2 regions of the Lactobacillus sp. M0396 genome follow, and region 2 is predicted to be linked to the other one. Evidence: predicted binding sites of a transcription regulator. Region 2 holds the regulator's gene; the other holds the start of a gene.
The links. The regulator HrcA, encoded in region 2, represses chaperone genes, less so after heat shock. The targets are predictions, from matches to a motif close to TTAGCACTCNNNNNNNNNGAGTGCTAA.
Positions count from the first base shown of each region.

Region 1: H3T43_RS06310 (ATP-dependent Clp protease ATP-binding subunit) is a predicted target of HrcA. The motif match lies at 3,689-3,715, and genes of this name have one in related genera.

Region 1 covers NZ_JACFQE010000004.1:119,717-126,972, reverse strand. The annotation lists gene H3T43_RS06335 (adaptor protein MecA) at 1-581, opposite strand, end outside; gene spxA (transcriptional regulator SpxA) at 689-1,087, opposite strand; gene ptsP (phosphoenolpyruvate--protein phosphotransferase) at 1,290-3,023, opposite strand; gene H3T43_RS06320 (phosphocarrier protein HPr) at 3,023-3,289, opposite strand; gene H3T43_RS06315 (hypothetical protein) at 3,403-3,585, opposite strand; gene H3T43_RS06310 (ATP-dependent Clp protease ATP-binding subunit) at 3,756-5,951, shown strand; gene H3T43_RS06305 (DUF1827 family protein) at 6,080-6,361, shown strand; gene H3T43_RS06300 (peptide chain release factor 3) at 6,393-7,256, opposite strand, start outside.
Region 2 covers NZ_JACFQE010000001.1:267,872-275,127, forward strand. The annotation lists gene dnaJ (molecular chaperone DnaJ) at 47-1,189, opposite strand; gene dnaK (molecular chaperone DnaK) at 1,270-3,132, opposite strand; gene grpE (nucleotide exchange factor GrpE) at 3,151-3,738, opposite strand; gene hrcA (heat-inducible transcriptional repressor HrcA) at 3,751-4,800, opposite strand; gene ribF (riboflavin biosynthesis protein RibF) at 4,934-5,866, opposite strand; gene truB (tRNA pseudouridine(55) synthase TruB) at 5,885-6,778, opposite strand; gene H3T43_RS01300 (ribosome-binding factor A) at 6,823-7,185, opposite strand; gene infB (translation initiation factor IF-2) at 7,204-7,256, opposite strand, start outside.

The DNA of each region.
Region 1 (7,256 bases), on a different contig from region 2:
TTTATTTCTGAATATTCTTGATCAGTAAAAATCAGCTCTAAATAAAATTTACCTCGTTCGAAATATAGGCTGGAAGATAAATCACTTGCTTCAAGACTGTCTGCTAATTCAGTTACCTGATCAAGATCAGTAAAGCAGTATGCCTGTTTTTTCTGCAATTTCCAAAACTGTTTCTTAACCTTAGGTTGAGAAGAATCTGCTGGCTCACTTGAACCTTCTTTATCTTCTTCCTCATTTTCAGGTTCAAGGTCGAGAAAAGACTTGCGAGCATCATTGTTCTTTTTATTGCCGTTGTTGGCAAAATCATTATCAAATAATTGAGCAAGATTATTACGATCTTTTTCTGTTACTTTAGTGATTAGTAAATCAAGTCCACCGTTATTAGGCATTACTTGAAAAGTTACCGGTGCATCCTGACTAAAAGAGTGATCAGTATCAATTTCATCCAAAATTGAGTAAAAGAAATGCTGGATTTTATTTTTATCACCTAGTAAATCCAAAACTTTGAGACCACGATTAGCTAACTCTTGTTTACCTATTCTCACGCGAATCGTATTATTGTTTATATGATCTACTTGCATGAGTTCTCACCTCCATCAGATTCTTTGTTCTATTGTAGCGTACTTTGCTAATAAAATAAAAGCGTTAGTTTAAAAACTAACGCTTTTATTTTAAACTTACCTGAATTTTATAAATCAGCTATCTTTTGCATTTCTTCAAGCTCAAGACGACGTACTTTTCTTGGTAAAAAGCGACGAATTTCGTCTTCATTATACCCAACTTGCAAACGCCTATCATCCATAATGATTGGACGTCTTAATAAACTAGGATTCTTTTCCACTAAGTCAAGCAGTTGGTCTATTGATAGATCATCAAGATTAACTTTAAGTTGTTGAAAGGCTCTTGAACGCGTAGAAATAATTTCTTCCGTACCGTTTTCAGTCATTCGCAATATTTGCATAAGTTCGTCTTTTGTCAGCGGCTCAGAAAAAATATTCCTTTCCTTAAACGGAATATCGTGTTTCTTTAACCAAGCCTTTGCTTTGCGACATGATGTACAGCTCGGAGATATATATAAGTTGACCATATATTTCACGCTCCTTTTAATTGTTTTCTAAATTATTATAACATACTACTTCTTTTTTGTAAGTAGTGTTTTTGATAACTAATTACATTCTCATGCTAAGTTCAAAACGTGAATATTCTGTGAACTTTTTGCCAAGAAAGATTAAAGAAATTAAAAAAGGATACAAAAACTTTAAGAATGTACCCTTTTTGAATATTAATATTTATTTATTTACTTTTTTCATTAAATCGCTAACTAATTTTTCGTTTTCTTCAGCAGTTTCTGAAACATAGCAAGCTTTATTTACTAATTCTTTGATGTCATTAGTGTCAAGCTTCTTCATCAAACTTCTGATTCGTAAAATCGAGGTAGCACTCATTGAATACTCGTCTAAGCCCATTGACAACAGAATTGGGAACATGGTGCTGTCTCCAGCAGCTTCACCACACATGCCACACCAAATACCATTTTCATGAGCTGCATCAATTGTATGTTTAATCAGACGTAAAACAGATGGGTTCGCTGGTTGATACAAGTAAGAAACGTTATCATTACCACGATCAGCAGCCATTGTATATTGGATTAAATCATTAGTACCAATTGAGAAGAAATCAACTTCTTTTGCAAGTTGGTCGGCTAAAACGGCAGCAGCTGGAACCTCAATCATCATTCCAACTTCCAAATCTGAACCGATCTTAACTCCCTTTTCAACTAACTTGTCTTTTTCTTCACTTAAAATTGCTTTAGCTTTACGTAATTCATTAATGGTACCAATCATTGGGAACATGATACCCAACTTACCATAAGCAGATGCACGTAACAAGGCACGAAGCTGAGTACGGAAAATTTCTTCATTTTGCAGTGAAAGCCTAATTGCACGCACTCCCAAAAATGGGTTCATTTCTTCTGGCAAGTTCCAGTAGTCAAGGTGCTTGTCACCACCGATATCCATGGTTCTAATAATAACCTGCTTGCCATGCATGCCTTCAAGGACTTCTTTATAGGCTTCAAACTGTTCATCTTCCGTTGGAAAGTCTTTTGAATCCATGTACAAGAACTCAGTTCTATAAAGGCCTACAGCCTCAGCACCATTGTCATTCACACCCAGCATATCATTTGGCGTACCAATATTTGCTGCAATTGTGAATTTTTTACCATCCGCAGTTACTGAAGGCTCATCCTTTAACTTTTCCCATTCAGCTTTTTGCTTCAAGAAATCAGCACTCTTTTGCTTATAGTCTGCAATTTCGCTGTCCGTCGGCTTAACGACAACATCACCGCTAAGACCATCAACAGCAACAGTATCACCATTTTGAACATCTTTTGTGATTGAGTCAGTACCAACAACAGCTGGTAATTCAAGAGAACGAGCCATAATAGCAGAGTGAGCAGTCCTACCACCAATGTCAGTTACAAAGCCCTTAACAAACTTCTTGTTTAATTGAGCAGTGTCACTTGGGGTTAAGTCATGGGCTACCACAATTACTTCGTGATCAATCGATGCGGGATTAGGCAACTCTTTACCTAGTAAATGAGCCATAATTCTCTTTGAAACGTCTCGTACATCAGCTGCACGTTGCTGCATGTATTCGTTATCAGTCATGCCTTCAAAAATTGTAATGAATTTTTGAGCAGTTTCATCAAGTGCAGCTTCACTGTTAATTTTTTGCTCTTTGATTTCATTTTCGATGGCACCAGTAAATTCAGGATCGTTTAAAATCATCAGATGAGCTTCAAAGACTTGAGCTTCATCTTCACCTAAACTCTTCTTTGCGCTATCACGGATTTTTTCAACTTCAGCAGTTGATACTGAAATTGCCTTCTTATACCGTGCTAATTCACTTTCAACATCGCTAATTGTAGATTTTGAAAATGAAAGATCAGGTTCAACCAAGAGATAGGCTGGTGCTACAGCAATACCATCACTTGCAGCAATTCCTTTTAATGTCTTGGTCATTATTCAGCTAAACCCTCTTTTTTCATTGTTTCAGAAATAGCGTTAATTGCGTCTTTTTCGTCATCACCATCAGCACTGATGGTAACATCAGCATTTTTGCCAACTCCGAGTGACATAACACCCATGATTGACTTCAAATTTACAGATTTACCGTTGTATTCCAAGTTGATATCTGAACCAAACTTAGAAGCAGCTTGTACTAGCAATGTAGCTGGACGAGCATGAATACCTGTTTCTGCAACAACATGAAAATCGCGTTTTTCCATTATATATATCTCCTTTTAATTCAAAAAATCAAAACGGTAGTAAATACCTATTCGCTTACTTAGACTATCATTTTTTTGTGAATTAGACAACATAAATGTAACAGTTTACATCACTAAACTTCAGTCTTGGACTGCGAATAAATTATTTTACCACCCCGCAAGGCCTTTCCCGTTATGTTTTGCCTCTTATTAAAAGACCTTAATGCAGATTGAAATTCAAAAGCATCTTTAGGATCAACTTCATAATGATCTAGTTCACCATCTGCCAACTGCTCAAGAATTTTTTGATAATCCAAATTTACCACCGCTTTTATCCTATATTAGTTCAGCAATATTTTTGATTTTGCCTACATGTATTTTAGCATATTTACCGTACTTACAAATAATAAGATCCAAGTTTTAGCACTTGATTATTCCGAGTGCTAATTATATAATTTAGTAAACTGATATGAAAGGCGGTAATACAATGCTTTGTCAAAACTGTCAAAAACGACCAGCTTCCATTCACTTATTTGCAAAAGTTAATGGACAAAGTCGAGAAATTAATTTATGCGGACAATGTTATCAACAACTTAAACAACAAGGAAATATTAATATGAATAATGACAATAATGGCTTCTTTGGTGATTTCAGCGATCTGTTTAACTATAATGGCAATGCTGGAAATCCAGGAGACCCTAGAATGAATAATGGTGGACCTAACAATGGTAATAATGGTACCGGAGGTAGTCGTTCACTTTTAGATCAATATGGTACAGATCTAACTGCATTAGCAAGAAAAGGCAAAATTGACCCAGTCATTGGGCGTGATAAAGAAATTGCACGCGTTATTGAGATTTTAAACCGCAGAACAAAGAATAACCCAGTTTTAATTGGTGAAGCCGGAGTAGGTAAAACTGCTGTGGTTGAAGGCTTAGCTCAACAAATTGTTGATGGCTCGGTTCCTGCCAAATTACAAGATAAAAGAATAATATCATTAAACGTAGTTTCTTTAGTGCAAGGTACAGGTATTCGTGGCCAATTTGAACAGCGTATGCAGCAACTTCTTAAAGAAGTGGAAAATCACGATGACATTATACTATTTATTGATGAAATTCATGAAATTGTTGGCGCAGGGAATGCTGAAGGCGGAATGGATGCAGGCAATATTATTAAACCCGCTCTTGCCCGTGGTGATTTGCAACTAGTCGGTGCTACTACATTAAAAGAATATCGTGAAATTGAAAAAGATTCTGCTTTAGCAAGACGCTTTCAGCCCGTCGATGTTAAAGAGCCGTCAGTTCCAGAAACTATTCGGATTTTGAAAGGTATCCAAAAGCGTTATGAAGACTACCATCATGTACATTATACTGATGATGCCATAAAAGCTGCTGCTGAATTATCTGAGCGCTATATCCAGGACAGATTTTTACCTGATAAAGCTATCGATTTGCTTGATGAAGCAGGTTCACGAATGAATCTGACAATTCCGTACGTTGATAAAGATAAAATGAAGGAACGGATTGATGCAGCACAAAAATTAAAACAAGAATCTTTAAAGAACGAAGACTATGAAAAAGCTGCATACTACCGCGATCAAATTGAAAAATATAATAAGATGAAGGATCAAAAAGTCGATCCAGACAAATCTCCTATTATTACCAGCAAGATTATGAATAAGATTGTTGAAGAAAAAACTGGCATTCCTGTGGGCGATTTGCAAAAGCAGGAAGAAAACCAGCTGCAAAATCTGGCACCAAACCTGAAAGCTCACGTCATTGGCCAAGACAAGGCTGTTGATAAACTGGCTCGGGCAATTAGGCGTAACAGAATTGGCTTTAACAAATCTGGTCGTCCAATAGGCTCTTTCTTATTTGTTGGACCAACTGGAGTCGGTAAAACGGAACTAGCTAAACAATTAGCCAGACAAATGTTTGGCTCAGAGAATGCTTTGATTCGTTTTGATATGTCAGAATATATGGAATCATATTCAGTGTCTAAGCTTATCGGGTCTGCACCTGGTTATGTGGGTTATGAAGAAGCCGGTCAATTGACTGAACGAGTTAGAAGACACCCATACAGTTTGATATTGCTTGATGAGATTGAAAAGGCTGACCCAGCTGTTATGAATCTATTTTTACAAATCCTCGATGATGGTCGTTTGACCGATTCTCAAGGTAGAACAGTATCATTCAAAGACACAATTATTATCATGACCTCTAATGCTGGTCAGGGAATTAAGAATACCAGTGTTGGTTTCGCAGCTGAAAATTCTAAGGATAAGCCGGATTCTGCCAGAAGTTCAATGAGTCAATTCTTCAAACCAGAATTTTTAAACCGTTTAGATGATGTAATTGAATTCAATGAATTAACTAAAGATGATCTGATTAAGATTGTTAATTTGATGCTTGACGATGTAAACAATATGGTTAAAAATCAGGGCTTACAGATTACTGTTAGCGACGATGCCAAGAAGAAACTTGTTGAAGAAGGCTATAATCCCGCTATGGGAGCAAGACCTCTGCGCAGAACTATTCAGGAAGAAATTGAAGATAAAGTTGCTGACTATAAGCTTGACCACCCTGCAGCAAAGAACTTACTAGCAAATGTTTCTGACAACAAAATTGTCATAAGCGAAAATGAAAATGTTGTAAATTCAGAAAACAGCAGTGATAATTACTAACTAAGTCAATTCTTATTAAGCATGGTTATTGTAAATTATGATAATCATGCTTTTTACTAAAGAAAAAAGTTTAGATTAGTTGTATACTAAAATAAAAAAAGAGCTACTAGAAGAAACGGGTGAAATCCATGCATTTAATAGATGTAACCAATAGTTATAAGGACCTAGTTCATAGTCAACTAAATACGACTAACGTAAATTACGTCAAAGTTTACTCTCTAGGCAATACTTCCGTTATCTACACCGAAAGTGATAAAGCGATCGGAATTGTCTTGGAAAACCACAATCGCCGTGTACGCAAGGACGAAACAGATTTTGTCATTAAACGACTTATTCAGGAAAAAGATCCTATATATAAGTTGACAATTGATGAAAGCCAACATGTAATTGAAATCCATATCGATAAATAAAAAAAGCTGGTTTAAAAACCAGCTTTTTTTGTTATAATTTTTCGGTTAATTTAACATCAGGATACTTATCTTTGAAAAATCGTTCAGCAAATTGATTTTCGAACAAAAATAGTGGTTGACCATAGCGATCTTTAACCAGTAGGTTTCGAGTATTAGCCATGGCAGGATCCAGTTGTTCAGGGTCAATCCAACGGGCTACTCTATGACCAATATTAGTCATTTCAACATCAGAATTATACTCATTTTTCATTCTGAATTTAAAGACTTCAAATTGCAATTGACCGACTGCACCTAAGATATACTCATCAGTTTGATAATTTTGGTATAACTGAATTGCACCTTCTTGAACCAGTTGTACCATTCCTTTATGAAATGATTTCTGTTTCATAACGTTTTTAGCAGTGACCCTTACGAATAATTCCGGTGTAAATTCTGGCAGTGGTGGGTAAACCACTTTGTCTTTGCCGGCATAGATACTGTCACCTATCTGAAAATTACCAGTATCATAAAGTCCAACAATATCTCCTGCTACAGCATCCGAAACCTGCACTCTTTCGCTGGACATAAACTCTGTCGCATTATTTAACCTTATTGGTTTACCTGTACGAGCCAAAGTAACGTCCAATCCCTTTTTAAACTCGCCACTGCCAATACGAACAAAAGCAATGCGATCGCGGTGATGAGGATTCATATTAGCCTGAATTTTAAACACAAAACCCGAAAATTCTGAATCATCAGGAGCTAGTTCTTCAGTTTCATTAACTGTATGACTTGCAGGTGCAGGAGCCAGTTGGACAAAGCTTTGCAGGAAAGTTTCAACACCAAAATTTGTTAAAGCAGAGCCAAAGAATACCGGAGTTTGATCTCCTTTAGCAATCTTTTGTAAGTCAAACTG
Region 2 (7,256 bases):
CACCAGTATTTATAGCCCTTTGAGCATAATTTTATAGCATTAATTTTTACTGCAACTTTTCTTTTAATCTTTCAAAGAATCCTTTTTCTTGTGGCGTTATTGATCCACCGCCGGCTTTGACAAAATCAACCAAAGCCTGTTTCTGCTTTTCATTAATCGATTTCGGAATCTGTACTTGAACAGTAGTTATTTGATCACCATTACCATTTCCACGCAAATATGGAACACCTTCACCATGTAAAGTAAATTCTTTATTAGGTTGTGTTCCAGCAGGAATTTTCAACTTCTTTTCTCCATGCACAGTTTTAACATTAATTTCATCACCTAATGTTGCCTGCGCAAATGAGATCGGAACAGTAGTATAAATAGTAGTTCCTTTACGTTCGAAATCTCTTGATGGTTTGATGCGATAACTGATATAAAGATCTCCATAAGGGCCACCATTTTTTCCTGCTTCACCCTGACCTTCATAACGTAATTGCTGTCCATTATCAATTCCGGCTGGAATATTAACTTCAATAGTGTTTTTGCCATCAATTACACCTTTGCCATGACAAGTTTGGCAAGGATGCTCAATAATTACACCTTTGCCATGACATTTATCGCAAACTGTCTGACGCCGAATAACTCCCAGCATGGACTTTTGAGTTATAGTCATGTAACCAGTACCATTACATTTATCACACGTAATCGGGTGTGTACCCTTTTCAGCACCATTACCTTTACATGTCGGACATGTTTCGCTCCTGGTATAAGAAACTTGTGTTTTTTTGCCGGTAATTGCATCCATAAAATCAATTGACAAAGTATAGTCTAAATCTTCACCACGAGTTGGTGCTGTTGGATTCGCTCTACGCTGACCACCACCGGTAGCGCCACCGAAGAAGTCATTAAAAATATCACCAAAATCACCGAAGCCACCAAAATCACTATACCCTTGACCTGCACCGCCAAAGCCGCCTTGACCATTGACTCCGGCTGAACCAAATTGATCATATTGTGCTTTCTTTTGCTTGTCATGTAAAACTTCGTAGGCTTCATTAACCTTTTTATATTTGTCCTCAGCACCTGGTTCATGGTTTAAATCAGGATGGTACTTTTTGGCAAGTTTACGATAAGCAGAGGTAATTTCTTCATCACTGGCATTGCGATCAACACCAAGAACGCTATAGTAATCTTCTTGTGCCATCTATAAGCTCCTTAACTTTACAAAAGAAAAGAACTACTTTTTTTGGCAGTTCTTTTCTAATTTATTCAATTATAAACCCTTTACTTATCTGGGTCTACCTTATGAAACTCGCCTTCACCTGCGGAACCACTACCTGAATTGCCATCTTGGGAACCAGGATTTTGTGGTCCTGCTTGAGGTCCAGCCTGTCCTTGTGCACCTTGAGCCCCACCATTAGCTTGGTACAATTTGACTGCTAAGTCTTGGGCAACTTTAGACAATTCATCCTTCTTGGACTTCATCTCATCCAAGTTGTTGTCCTTTTGAGCCTTCTTCAAAGCATCAAGTGCATCTTGAACTTTCTTAGTATCATCATCTGATACCTTGCCTTTGACATCCTTCAAAGTCTTTTCAGTTGAGAAGATTAATTGATCGACTTCATTACGAAGATCAACTTCTTCTTTCTTCTTCTTATCCTCTTCAGCATGTTCTTCAGCTTCTTTTTGCATCTTCTTGATTTCTTCGTCAGATAAACCGGATGAACTCTTGATGGTAATCTTTTGTTCTTTACCGGTTCCCATATCTTTAGCAGAAACATTAACAATGCCGTTTTTGTCAATATCGAATGTAACTTGAATTTGAGGAACACCACGTGGGGCGGCAGGAATGTCTGTTAGTTCAAAACGACCTAATGTTTTATCGTCAGCAGCCATTGGTCGCTCACCTTGCAAAACGTGAACATCAACAGCCGGTTGATTGTCTGCAGCAGTAGAGAAAATTTGACTCTTTGAAGTTGGAATTGTCGTATTCTTTTCAATTAACTTAGTAAATACGCCACCCATGGTCTCAATACCTAAAGAAAGAGGAGTGACATCAAGTAAAACTACGTCCTTAACATCACCAGAAATAACTCCACCTTGAATTGCTGCACCTAAAGCAACAGCTTCATCCGGGTTAATTGAGTGATCAGGCTCTTTACCAGCCCACTTCTTAACTGCATCCTGAACAGCAGGAATACGGGTTGAACCACCATTCAAAATAACTTTATCAATGTCATTAACTGTTAATTCAGCATCTTTCAATGCATTGTCAAATGGAATCTTTGTTTTATCAACTAAATCAGCAGTTAATTCGTCAAATTTCGCTCTAGTTAAATCAGCTTCCAAATGTAATGGCCCAGATTCACCAGCAGAAATAAATGGTAATGAAATATGAGTTGAAGACACGCCAGACAAATCTTTCTTAGCTTTTTCAGCGGCATCCTTTAACCTTTGTAAAGCCATTTTATCTTTAGAAAGGTCAACACCATTTTTATCTTTAAAGTTCTTGATCAGCCAATCAATAATTTTATTATCGAAGTCATCGCCACCAAGGTGAGTATCACCGTTAGTTGAAAGTACTTGGAAGACTCCGTCACCTAATTGCAAAACAGAAACATCAAAGGTACCACCACCAAGGTCATAAACCAGAACTTTTTCATCTTCAGCATCTTTATCAAGGCCATATGCAAGTGAAGATGCAGTAGGTTCGTTAATTATTCTCTTAACATCTAAGCCTGCAATTTTACCGGCATCCTTAGTAGCTTGACGCTGAGCATCGTTAAAGTATGCAGGAACTGTAATGACTGCTTCAGTAACCTTTTCGCCAAGATAATCTTCAGAGAATTTCTTGATATATTGTAAAATCATGGCAGAAATTTCTTGAGGAGTGTATGCTTTATCACCAATCTTGACCTTATAATCAGCTTCACCCATATGACGCTTAATTGAAGAAATAGTATTAGGATTAGTAATAGCCTGTCTCTTTGCGACTTCACCGACTTGAATTTCTCCATCCTTGAAAGCAACTACTGAAGGTGTAGTACGGTTTCCTTCTGGATTAGTAATAATTTTTGGCTCTTTTCCTTCAAGAACAGCAACTGCCGAGTTGGTAGTTCCTAGGTCAATTCCGATAACTTTTGACATTGATATGCTTCCTTTCAATTATTGTGCTACAACAACCATCGCTGGTCTTAAAGTACGATCTTTGTACAAGTATCCTTTTTGCAAAACCCGCACAACATGATCTTTTTGATCTTCATTTTCAGCTTCAACTGTTTGGACAGCTTGGTGTAAATTAGGATCAAACTTTACACCTTCAGCAGTGATTTCACTGATTCCATGATCTTTCATGGCTTTAACCAGAGAATCAAGTGTCATTTGCACTCCCTTTTTAAGCTGCTTTGATGCTTCATCATCAACCTTTGTTGCCAAAGCTCTTTCTAAATTATCCATTGCTGGCAAAACATCTTTAGCTAAAGATTGTGATTCATATTTAATAAGTTGCGCTCTTTCATTATTGTAGCGATTTTGCATATTTTGCATTTCAGCTTGACTGCGCAAGTACTTATCTTCTAAATCATCTTTTTCTTTTTGCAACTGGGTCAAATTGTGTTGCAGTTTGCTTTCCAAAGATTCGGACTTCTTTTTTTCGTTAGCCTTAGCTTGAGAATGCTTTTTAACTTCTTTTGATTCACTTGATTCTTTTTGATCTTTTTTTGAATTTTTACTGTTAATTTCTTCTTTACTCACGGCTAACCTCCTTTATTTAAATCTACCATAATAATCAAGCAACTTTTTAGATAGCTCATTTCTGAAATATTCAAGCAATCCTATCACTTGAGAATACGGCATATTATCAGGGCCAAGTAAAGCAATTATGCCCTTTCCGTGAGGACCAACGCTGTACTCTGCCGTAAGCAGACTATAATCCTTTAACAAATCATTTGATAACTCAGACCCTAGACTTACCCGAACTGGATATCTGTCACTTTTTAAATTTTGCCTGTTATCCAAAATACTAGAAATTAAGTCATTATGCTCAATCATTTCATATAATGACCGCAAATTAGAAACGTCACTCAAAGAAATATTATTGAGCAAATTAATCTGACCATCGACATACATTTGTTCGCTGGCAGCATCACTGATCACATCTTCAACTAAATCTATTAATTCAGACACATGAGCAGCTTTAAGCTTTTGTCCTAAAGTCTTCTTAAGAAACTCAGGTGTAACCTGATCTAGCGACTTTCCTACTAATTCATCGTTAATCATACGAACGGCACGTTCAATGTCATCACCATGAATATTGTATGGTAAGTTATAAACCTGGTCATGAACATCACCATCACTGGTACCAAGAATAGCCATAATCTGTCTGCCAAATAAAGGTACTATACGAAATCCGGTAATAGTTAAATCACTATTCTCAGGCCCCTCCGCAAATGCAGTGTAATTTGTTAGGTCAGATAAGATCTTAACAGCTTCCTGTACGATGTCGTTAACTTGATGAAACGGCTGATCAAGCTGATTAATAATTCTTTTATAAACAGAAGATGAAATCTGTAAAGGCTCAACTAAATTGTCAAGATAGTAACGGTAGCCTTCTGTTGAAGGTACTCGACCACTTGACAAATGAGTTTTTTCAATCAAGCCTTTTTCTTCTAAAACCGCCATTTCGTTACGAATAGTTGCACTTGAAACTTTAATAGGTAACTGATTCATGACTGTTTTAGACCCAACAGGATCATGTGTCTGCGTAAAATCATTGATAATTGTTTTTAAAATTAATTCTTGACGTTCGGTCAACATAAATATCGCCCTCACTTTTAGCACTCAAACTTATTAGGTGCTAACAATTAATATGATACTAGCTTTTAGCAGAATGTCAAGTTGAGTGCTAACTTTTTTACAAAAAAAACGCTTATCCTCTTTAAAATTGAAATTAACCAATGCCGGCAAAATAAGCTTTGATTTCTGCCTCATCACCACTCATTTGTTTTTTTAATTTTTTTAAGTTATCAAATTTAATTTCGCCACGAGTATACTTATACCATTTAATTACCATTTCTTCATCATAGGCTTCTTGATTAAATCCAAATAAATTCGATTCAATATAAAGCTTTGTACCCTCATTAATAGTTACGTTATAACCCACGCTTGTCATTGAGTCATACCACTTGCCTTTAATCTTGGTTTTAGTAGCGTATACTCCAATTTTAGGAACCACCTTGCCTTGAAACCAAACTAGATTTGCTGTAGGAAAACCCAGTTTATGGCCATTACGTAAACCGTGCCCGACCTTACCGGACATGACATACGGAAACCCTAATAATTTAGCGGCCAATTCCATATTTCCACTGGTAATGGCCCTTTTTATTTCCGTAGAGCCAATTTTTTGGCCATCATAAGACTGTTTTGGAACATCAATAATAGCAAATCTTCCCTTAGCAAACTTAGGGAAATTTTTCATATTGGCAATCTCTTTGGGACCATAAGTGTAGTCAAAGCCGGCTACAACTGTATCAGCATTTAATTTAACAATAATTTTATCTACAAATTCCTGTGCAGTCAGTTTGCTAAATGCCTCATTAAAATGCATCACAAGCAAAAAATCAACTTTTAGTTCCTGCATCTTATAAGCTTTTTCAGACAATGTATCTATATAGCTGACTTCTTTATTTTGATAAATTTCTTTAGGATGTCGATCAAATGTCATTACTACTAATGGTAAATGCTTTTGAATTGCTTTTTCTTTTGCGATTTTGATTAATTCCTGATGACCACGATGAACACCGTCAAAGAATCCTAAAGCAAGGATTATCTTTTGTGGAATAATATTTTCCTTAAACGGGTAAGTTAAATGGATAATTTCCATAATAAGACCTTCATTCACTTATTCATTTTGTAAAAGCATTAAATAAGGGCGATACATGGTACCATCTTTTTGATAAATTGCCTTAACTCTATTATTGTATCCTAATGCCACTTTTTTTGCATTCGTTTTCAGAGAAATCGTTGCTCCATTTTTAACTTTGGCCCACAGATCTGTATCAATATCCTCATGAGCATAATTAGTAAAAAAAGAGTCAATTGGTTGAAGCAATTCATTTACCATATCTGGATTTTCTGAAATTTCATTCAATTTAACAGCTTGATCTATATCAAAGCCTGAACTAGAAGTGCGCCGCAAATTTTTCATTACGGCCGGCACACCAAGGCTTGTTCCCAAATCATTTATTAAAGAGCGAACATAGGTTCCTTTACTGCATTCAATTTTAAAATCAAAAACTTCTTGACCATTTTCTTTATCAAAAACAGGTTCATTTGTAAGATCGTAAGAAAAAACTTCAACCTGTCTTTTTGGCCTTTCAACTTTAATACCTGCTCGCGCATATTCATATAAATGCTTGCCATTTACTCGGACGGCCGAATAAATAGGTGGTACCTGTTCTATACTGCCCACAAACTCTTGCATAGCTTTTTGAATTTGATGGTGTTTAATTTTACTAGTTATTTTTTTAAATTCTGTTTTTTTGCCACTAATATCGTAACTATCAGTGGCAAAACCAAAAATTCCCTGACCTACATATTTTTTGTTTTCCTCGTGCATCAATTCAATCAATTTTGTGGCCTGACCAATTGCAATTGGTAGCACTCCCGTAACGTCAGGATCTAGGGTACCAGCATGGCCTATTTTTTTGATATGCAGCGCTTTGCGTAAATGATAGACAACGTCTGCGCTTGTCATGCCCTTATCCTTATCTATCACTAAAATACCATTTAACATTTTTTATTACCTAATCATGAAAAAAGCGCCTCACAGCGCTTTTCTTAATTATTGCGATTTGCATCCTGCTTTTTTACTTCAGCGATTAACTGATCAATTTTACTACCATATTTAACTGAATTATCTCGTTTAAAAATCAACTCTGGTACTTTATATACAGTTAGGACTTGCCCCAACAAATGCCTCATCATTCCCTTAGCTTTATTTAAACCAGCAGCAGCTTCTTCTTCTTTTTTAGAATCTTCAGAAAGAATGCTGTAATAAACAGTAGCATATGATAAGTCATTTGTACATTCAACCGCTGTAATTGTTACATCATTAACTCGTGGATCACGAATATTTTTTCGTAAAATTTTCGTTAATTCACGGAGGATTTCTCCTTCAACACGACCTATTCTGTGTTTCATGCTTTCCTCCCAGTTAATTTATTCAGGCTTAACTTCCTGTTTTTCTACGGCTTCCATTTCGTCACCAATCT